Regions from separate parts of the Dysosmobacter sp. Phy genome, predicted to be linked through region 2. Evidence: predicted binding sites of a transcription regulator. Region 2 holds the regulator's gene; the other holds the start of a gene.

Region 1 (4,006 bases), 210 kb from region 2:
GCGCTGATTGCCAAGAACCGGGCCCCGGGCCTGGACCGGCGCTTCGCCGCCCAGAAGTGGAAGAACATGGACAGCAGGCTCTGGATGGACGCCGCCGACGAGGCCCAGGACAAGGAGTTCCACGGCACCTACGACATCTGGGGCGGGGACATCGACCCGGCGGCGGTGGAGCTGGCTGGCCACAACGCGGCCCTGGCCGGGGTGGACGAGTGCATCCGCTTTGAGGTGGCCGACGCCGCCAAATTCCACCGCGACAGCGAATACGGCCAGCTGGTGACCAACCCGCCCTACGGCGAGCGGCTGCTGGAAAAGCAGGAGGCCGGGGAGCTGTACCGGGCGTTCGGCCGGTCCATGGCCCAGATGCCGCCCAAATGGCGCATCCTGATCCTCTCGTCCCACACGGAGTTCGAGCAGTGCTTTGGCCGCGCCGCGGACAAGAAGCGCAAGCTCTACAACGGCATGATCAAGTGCGACCTGTTCATGTACGGCAAATAACCGCGAAACAGGCAGAGAGGGACGTTCTCTCCACGTATTACTTCTAACCTGAAAAAAGGTGGTGTATCCATGCGCCACATCTTCATCATCAACCCCGCCGCCGGAAACCGCGACCAGACCACCCGGATCTACGCCATGGCGGACCGGCTGCGGACAGCCCACGGCCTGGAGTGCCAGTGCCTGCTGACGGACCGGCCCGGCGGCGCAACGGAGATGGCCCGCCGTCTGGCGGAGAGCGGGGAGCCCCTGCGCTTTTATGCCTGCGGCGGCGACGGCACCATCCACGAGGTTGCCAACGGCCTGGCGGGCTTTTCCAACGCCGCCATGACCTGCATCCCCGCCGGCACCGGCAACGACTTTCTCAAGAACTTCGGCGCCGACATGACCAAGTTCGCCGACGCGGAAAACCTCTGGGACGGGGACCAGTTTCCCCTGGACCTCATCGACTGCAACGGCCGGTACTGCCTGACCATCGCCTGCAACGGCATCGACGCCCAGGTGGCCGAGAGCGTCCACCAGCTGGGGTCCTCCCCCCTGCTCAGCGGCCGGGGCAGCTACCTGGTTTCCGTGGCGGTGAACTTCCTGTTCCGCCAGCTCGGCCACCGTTGGACGGTCTTTCTGGACCAGGAGCGGCTGGAGGGGGACTACGCCCTGATCTCCATGTGCAACGGCCGGTACTACGGCGGCGGCTCCACCCCCGTCCCCGTTGCCCGGATGGACGACGGCAAGCTCCACACCATTTTGGTCCGCAGCGTCAGCCGCGCCACCTTCGCCCGGCTCTTCGGGGCCTACTCCGCCGGAAACGCCGACCGGCTGCCCCGGCTGGCCCGGATCTCCGACGCCCGGGAGGTGCGCATCCTGTCCCCCGGAGCGGACATCGTCACGTGCCTGGACGGGGAGTGCTTCCGGTCCCGGGAGGTGACCATGCGCCTGGCGGACAAACGGCTGAACTTCTTCGGCCCCAAGGGCTGCGATCCCAACGCCACCGCCCGGTGAGCCTCCTTTGGGAGGATTTACAAATTCTTCATAACTTTTGTGAATTTTCCCCTTTACAAACCGGATAGACTGTACTATGATAACAGCGTTAGCACTCGAGAGAGTTGAGTGCTAACGCTGAATTTCGTTTAACTTTTTGATAACTATAAGGAGGAACCCAACATGAAACTCACTCCGCTTGCAGATCGTGTCATCCTGAAGATGGTGGAGACCGAGGAGACCACCAAGGGCGGCATCATCCTCACCGGCTCCGCCAAGGAGAAGCCCTCCGTGGCCGAAGTCATCTCCGTGGGCCCCGGCGGTAACGTGGACGGCAAGGACGTGGTCATGACCGTGAAGCCCGGCGACAAGGTCATCACCAGCCAGTACGCCGGCACCAAGGTCACCCTGGAGGACGTGGAGTACGTGGTCGTCCGTCAGAACGACATTCTGGCCATCGTCGAATGACCTTCGGTCTTAAAGAGGGGACTGCGTCCCCCCTTTAGATCCCCCTCACCAGTGACGTCGGTCACTGGTGTGCGCGTCCCCCGGACGCGCGGGTCGGGGTATTTTCGCCAGGTACACGCCCCGGCGAAAATGATCTCATTTTCTTGATTTGCCTCCGGTAAATCAACCGGGGAAACCGGAGGTTGCCCCTGGCCCTCTTCCGGGGGCCGCTGTAAAACGTAAACTCATCTTCAAATTGGAGGTTTGATTATCATGTCTAAGCTCATCAAGCGCGGCGATGAGGCCCGCAAGGCTCTGGAAGCCGGCGTCAACTCTCTGGCCGATACCGTCAAGATCACCCTGGGCCCCAAGGGCCGCAACGTGGTCCTGGACAAGAAGTACGGCGCTCCCCTCATCACCAACGACGGCGTGACCATCGCCAAGGAGATCGAACTGGACGATCCCTTTGAGAACATGGGCGCCCAGCTGGTGAAGGAAGTCTCCACCAAGACCAACGACGTGGCCGGCGACGGCACCACCACCGCCACCCTGCTGGCCCAGGCCATGATCCACGAGGGTCTGAAGAACCTGGCCGCCGGTGCCAATCCCATCGTGGTGAAGAAGGGCATGGCCAAGGCCGTGGAGGCCGCCGTGGCCGAGGTCAAGAAGCAGGCCAAGACCGTGGACGGTTCCAAGGACATCGCCCGTGTCGGCGCCGTCTCCAGCGGTGACGAGGCCATCGGCACCCTGATCGCCGACGCCATGGAGAAGGTCAGCGCCGACGGTGTCATCACCATCGAGGAGTCCAAGACCGCCGAGACCTATTCCGAGGTCGTCGAGGGCATGCAGTTCGACCGGGGCTACATCACCCCCTACATGGTCACCGACACTGAGAAGATGGAAGCCGTTCTGGACGATCCCTATATCCTGATCACCGACAAGAAGATCTCCGTCATCTCCGACATCCTGCCCATTCTGGAGCAGCTGGTCCAGGCCGGCAAGAAGCTGATGATCATTGCCGAGGATGTGGAGGGCGAGGCCCTCAGCACCCTGATCGTCAACCGTCTGCGCGGCACCCTGACCGTGGTGTGCGTCAAGGCCCCCGGCTTCGGCGACCGCCGCAAGGAGATGCTGCAGGATATCGCCACCCTGACCGGCGGCACCGTCATCAGCGAGGAGGTCGGTCTGGAGCTCAAGACCGCCACCATCGACATGCTGGGCCGTGCCCGTCAGGTGAAGGTCACCAAGGAGAACACCACCATCGTCGACGGCGCCGGCGATTCCCAGGCCATCAAGGACCGGGTCGCTCAGATCCGCTCCCAGATCGCCGTCACCACCAGCGACTACGACAAGGAGAAGCTGCAGGAGCGCCTGGCCAAGCTGGCCGGCGGTGTGGCCGTCATCAAGGTCGGCGCCGCTACCGAGACCGAGATGAAGGAGAAGAAGCTGCGCATCGAGGACGCCCTGAACGCCACCCGCGCCGCTGTTGAGGAGGGCGTTGTCGCCGGCGGCGGCACCATCTTCGTCAACGTGATCCCCGCCGTGGAGGCTCTGCTGAGCACCGTGGAGGGCGACGAGAAGACCGGCGTCCAGATCATCGCCAAGGCCCTGGAGGCCCCCATCCGTCAGATCGCCGCCAACGCCGGCCTGGACGGCTCCGTGATCCTGGAGAAGGTCCGCTCCTCCGGCAAGAACGGCTACGGTTTCGACGCCTACAAGGAGGAGTACTGCGACATGGTGTCCTCCGGCATCATCGACCCCGCCAAGGTGACCCGCAGCGCCCTGGAGAACGCCGCCAGCGTCTCCGCCATGGTGCTGACCACCGAGTCCCTGGTGGCCGACAAGCCCGAGCCTCCCGCTCCGGCTCCCGCTGCTCCCGACATGGGCGGTATGTACTAAGCAAAAGGAACCCGTATGCCCCCGGCCAGATGGCCGGGGGCTTTTTCCGTGGGGGCTCGGGCGTTTCCTGGGGCCCCCGCAAAATCGAAGATTTTGTGGGGAGAGGAGGAGCGGCGGAGTGAGCAAGCCCCGCCGCATGCGTCGGGGCGCGGGATACGGAGCCCGTGACGACGCAGCCCCCCGCACCCGC
Region 2 (4,006 bases):
CCGGCCTGGGGGCCGGCGTTCTGGGGATTGGCCTGCTGGTACAGCTTCTCGCTCACGGCGTAGAAGGCCTGGGTCAGCTCGTCGGTGGCGGCCTTGATGGCGGCGGTGTCCTGGCCCTTCAGGGTCTCCTTGAGCTTGTCGATACCCGCCTGGACCTTGCTCTTGTCGTCGGCGGGGATCTTGTCGCCCATCTCGGAGAGGGTCTTTTCGCTCTGGTAGACCATCTGGTCGGCCTGGTTGCGGACCTCGACCTCCTCCTTCATCTTCTTGTCCTGGGCGGCATACTGCTCGGCCTCCTTGACGGCCTTTTCGATGTCCTCCTTGCTCATGTTGGAGGAGGAGGTGATGGTGATGTGCTGCTCCTTGCCGGTGCCCAGATCCTTGGCGGAGACGTTGACGATGCCGTTGGCGTCGATGTCGAAGGTCACCTCGATCTGGGGCACGCCGCGGCGGGCCGGGGCGATGCCGTCCAGGTGGAAGCGGCCCAGGCTCTTGTTGGCGGCGGCCATCTCACGCTCGCCCTGGAGGACGTTGACCTCAACGGAGGTCTGGTTGTCGGCGGCGGTGGAGAAGATCTGGCTCTTCTTCACGGGGATGGTGGTGTTGCGGTCGATCAGCTTGGTGAACACGCCGCCCATGGTCTCGATGCCCAGGGACAGCGGGGTGACGTCCAGCAGCAGCAATCCCTTGACGTCGCCGGTCAGCACGCCGGCCTGGAGGGCGGCGCCCATGGCCACGCACTCATCGGGGTTGATGCCCTTGAAGGGCTCGTTGCCGGTGAAGTTCTTCACGGCCTCCTGCACGGCGGGGATCCGGCTGGAGCCGCCCACCAGCAGCACCTTGCTCAGGTCGCTGGGCTGCAGGCCGGCGTCGGACATGGCCTGGCGCACGGGGCCCATGGTGGCGTCCACCAGATGGGCGGTCAGCTCGTTGAACTTGGCCCGGGAGAGGGTCACGTCCAGGTGCTTGGGGCCGGTGGCGTCGGCGGTGATATAGGGCAGGTTGATGTTGGAGGTGGTGACGCCGGAGAGCTCGATCTTGGCCTTCTCAGCGGCCTCCTTCAGCCGCTGCATGGCCACCTTGTCGCCGGAGAGGTCCACGCCGTCGCTGCGCTTGAACTCATTGACCAGCCACTTCATGACGCACTCGTCGAAGTCGTCGCCGCCCAGGCGGTTGTTGCCGGCGGTGGCCAGGACCTCGATGACGCCGTCGTCGATCTCCAGGATGGAGACATCGAAGGTGCCGCCGCCCAGGTCGTAGACCATGATCTTCTGGCTCTGCTCCTTGTCCACGCCGTAGGCCAGGGCCGCGGCGGTGGGCTCGTTGATGATGCGCTTGACGTCCAGGCCGGCGATCTTGCCGGCGTCCTTGGTGGCCTGGCGCTGGGAGTCGGTGAAGTAGGCGGGGACGGTGATGACCGCCTCGGTGACGGTGGAGCCCAGGTACGCCTCGGCGTCGGCCTTGAGCTTCTGGAGGATCATGGCGCTGATCTCCTGGGGGGTGTAGTTCTTGCCGTCGATGCTGACCTTGTGGTCGGAGCCCATCTCCCGCTTGATGGAGGAGATGGTGCGGTCGGGGTTGGTGATGGCCTGGCGCTTTGCCACCTGGCCCACCATGCGCTCGCCGGTCTTGGAGAAGGCCACCACGGACGGGGTGGTGCGGTTGCCCTCGGCATTGGGGATGACGACGGCCTCGCCGCCCTCCATGACCGCCACGCAGGAGTTGGTGGTGCCCAGATCGATACCAATAACTTTAGACATAATGATTGCCTCCTAAAATCTATGGAAAAATTTTTATTACAAACAAATGGATCTTTGGAAATCCCAAATTCAAACCGGGCCAAAGGCCGCGGTCCCTGCCCGAGGGCCTCAGTTTGCCACCTGGACGATGGCGTGGCGGATCACTTTTCCGTTCATCTCAAACCCCGCCTGGAACACCTGGGCCACCACGCTCTCGCCGTAGGCCTCGTCGTCGATGTGCATGACGGCGTTGTGCTTCTCCGGGTCGAAGGTCTCGCCCAGGGCCGGGATCTCGGTGACGCCCAGCTTGCTCAGGATCTCCTGATACTGGTGGAAGATCATCTCCAGCCCCTTCTTGTGGGGATCGTCCTCACCGCCCTCGGCGGCCGCGGCCCGCTCCAGATTGTCGTACACCGGCAAAAACGCCTTGATGGTGTCCAGCTGGGCGTCCTGGTAGATGGTCTCCTTCTCCTTGGCGGTGCGCTTGCGGTAGTTGTCGTACTCCGCCGTCAGCCGCACGAACTGGTCCTTGACGGAGTCCAGCTGCTTCACCGCCAGCTCCATCTGCTCCACCTGTTCCCGGGTAAAGGTGTAGCCCTTCTCCTTCTTCTTTTTGGCCTTGGGCGCCTTCTCCGGCTCCTGGGCGGCGGCTGCCTCCGCCGCCTGCTCTGCGTCTTTCTGCTCCTCCTGAGGGGCCTCCTGGGGCTCCTGGTCGGGCAGCTTGGTCTCTTCGCTCATTCCTCTGGTTCCTCCTTGGGCGGTAATTCCTGTTGTTTTCCGAACAGCCGCGTCAGCCCCTCGGCAAAGCCGGTGAGGCGGGCGGCCACTGTGGCGTAATCCATCCGGGTGGGGCCCACCACGCCGATCAGGCCCCGCATATCGTCGCCGATGTCATAGCTGGCCACCACCACGCTGGTATCCTTCAGCGCGTCGCTGACGTTCTCCGGCCCGATCAGGATCTTCATGGGGCCCTCCTCCGGCATGGGGAGACTCTCCTTGCTGTCGGTGAGGAAGCTCATGAGCTGGTGGGCCTTGTCGGCGTCCCGGAATTCCGGCAGCTTCAAAAGCTCCTTGGTGCCGGCGGTGATAATCTCCCGCTGGCCGGCCTCCTCCAGCGCGTCCACGGCGTAGGCCACGGTCTGGCTCAGCAGCAGAAACAGCTGCGGCGGCACCTGGTCGGCCACGTCCATGAGCCGCTGGTTCATGGTATCGGTGCCCACGTTGGTAAAGTGGGTGTTCAGCAGATTCACCAGGGTGGGCATCTGCTCCAGATCCACCTTCAACTGCATCCGCAGCAGCTGGCTGCGCACCCGGTTGTCGCCCAGCATCATCACCACGATGCAGCTGCGCTCATCCACCGGCAGCAGGTCGAAGCGGCGGGCGGTGATCTTTTTCTTCCCGGCGGCGGCCACATAGGCGGGGTAGTTCACAAAGGAGCTGACCGCCCGGCCCGCCTGAGAGATCACCCGGTCCAGCTCCTCCATCTTCAGCTGGAGGGACTGGTTGATCTTCTCCGTCTCGGCCAGAGTCAGCCGCTGGCGCTCCATCAGCTCGTTGACGTAGAGCCGGTAGCCCTTGGGGGAGGGGATGCGCCCTGCGGAGGTGTGGGGCTGCTCCAGGTAGCCCAGCTCCACCAGATCCGCCAGCTCGTTGCGGATGGTGGCGGAGCTGACCTTGCCGCCCATCTCGCTGGCGATGCTGCGGGAGCCCACCGGCTCGGCGGTCTGGACATAGTCCTCCACCACGATCTTCAATATCTGTTTTTTCCGGTCCGTCAGTTCCACAGTCCGCACCTCTGACGCTTCCGCGGGATGTTGTAAATTGGTTTAGCACTCTCTTTCCCGGAGTGCTAAAAGGAGTTTACCACCGTGCCCTCTCAATGTCAACGGGTGGATATAAACATTTTGTAAACAAAAGGAAACTGTTTTGAGAATCTTTTTCCCCTGGTAGCTGCTGCCCGTCCCAAACGCAAAAACGCGGGCTTTTCGCCCGCGTTTTTGAAACGATCCAGCTGCCGCGCCATGTCTCTCAGGATTCCGCGCCGTAGTTCAGCGCCGCTGCCGCCTGCCGGACGGCGCCGGACATATACAGCGAGCCCAGGGCGCACACGGCGCCGCCGGGGCCCGCCGCCATGGCGGCCAGCTTCACGCCCTCCTCCACCGTGAGACATGCGCAGCCGGGGATACCGTAGGGCAGCCGCCGGCGCAGGGCCTCGGCGTCCAGGGCCCGGGGGCTGGGCGGCGTCACGGTGACCACCGCCTCCGCCA

The links. The regulator HrcA, encoded in region 2, represses chaperone genes, less so after heat shock. The targets are predictions, from matches to a motif close to TGTTAGCACTCNNNNNNNNNGAGTGCTAACA.
Region 1: a site for HrcA is predicted at 1,578-1,608, ahead of ACVDHE_RS07360 (co-chaperone GroES). Genes of this name have one in related genera too.

What each region holds. Positions count from the first base shown of each region.
Region 1 is NZ_CM136997.1:1,504,169-1,508,174, reverse strand. Features, by position in the region: gene ACVDHE_RS07370 (THUMP domain-containing class I SAM-dependent RNA methyltransferase) at 1-495, shown strand, start outside; gene ACVDHE_RS07365 (diacylglycerol/lipid kinase family protein) at 565-1,491, shown strand; gene ACVDHE_RS07360 (co-chaperone GroES) at 1,654-1,938, shown strand; gene groL (chaperonin GroEL) at 2,191-3,816, shown strand.
Region 2 is NZ_CM136997.1:1,296,939-1,300,944, reverse strand. Features, by position in the region: gene dnaK (molecular chaperone DnaK) at 1-1,760, opposite strand, end outside; gene grpE (nucleotide exchange factor GrpE) at 1,869-2,477, opposite strand; gene hrcA (heat-inducible transcriptional repressor HrcA) at 2,474-3,523, opposite strand; gene ACVDHE_RS06395 (bifunctional folylpolyglutamate synthase/dihydrofolate synthase) at 3,768-4,006, opposite strand, start outside.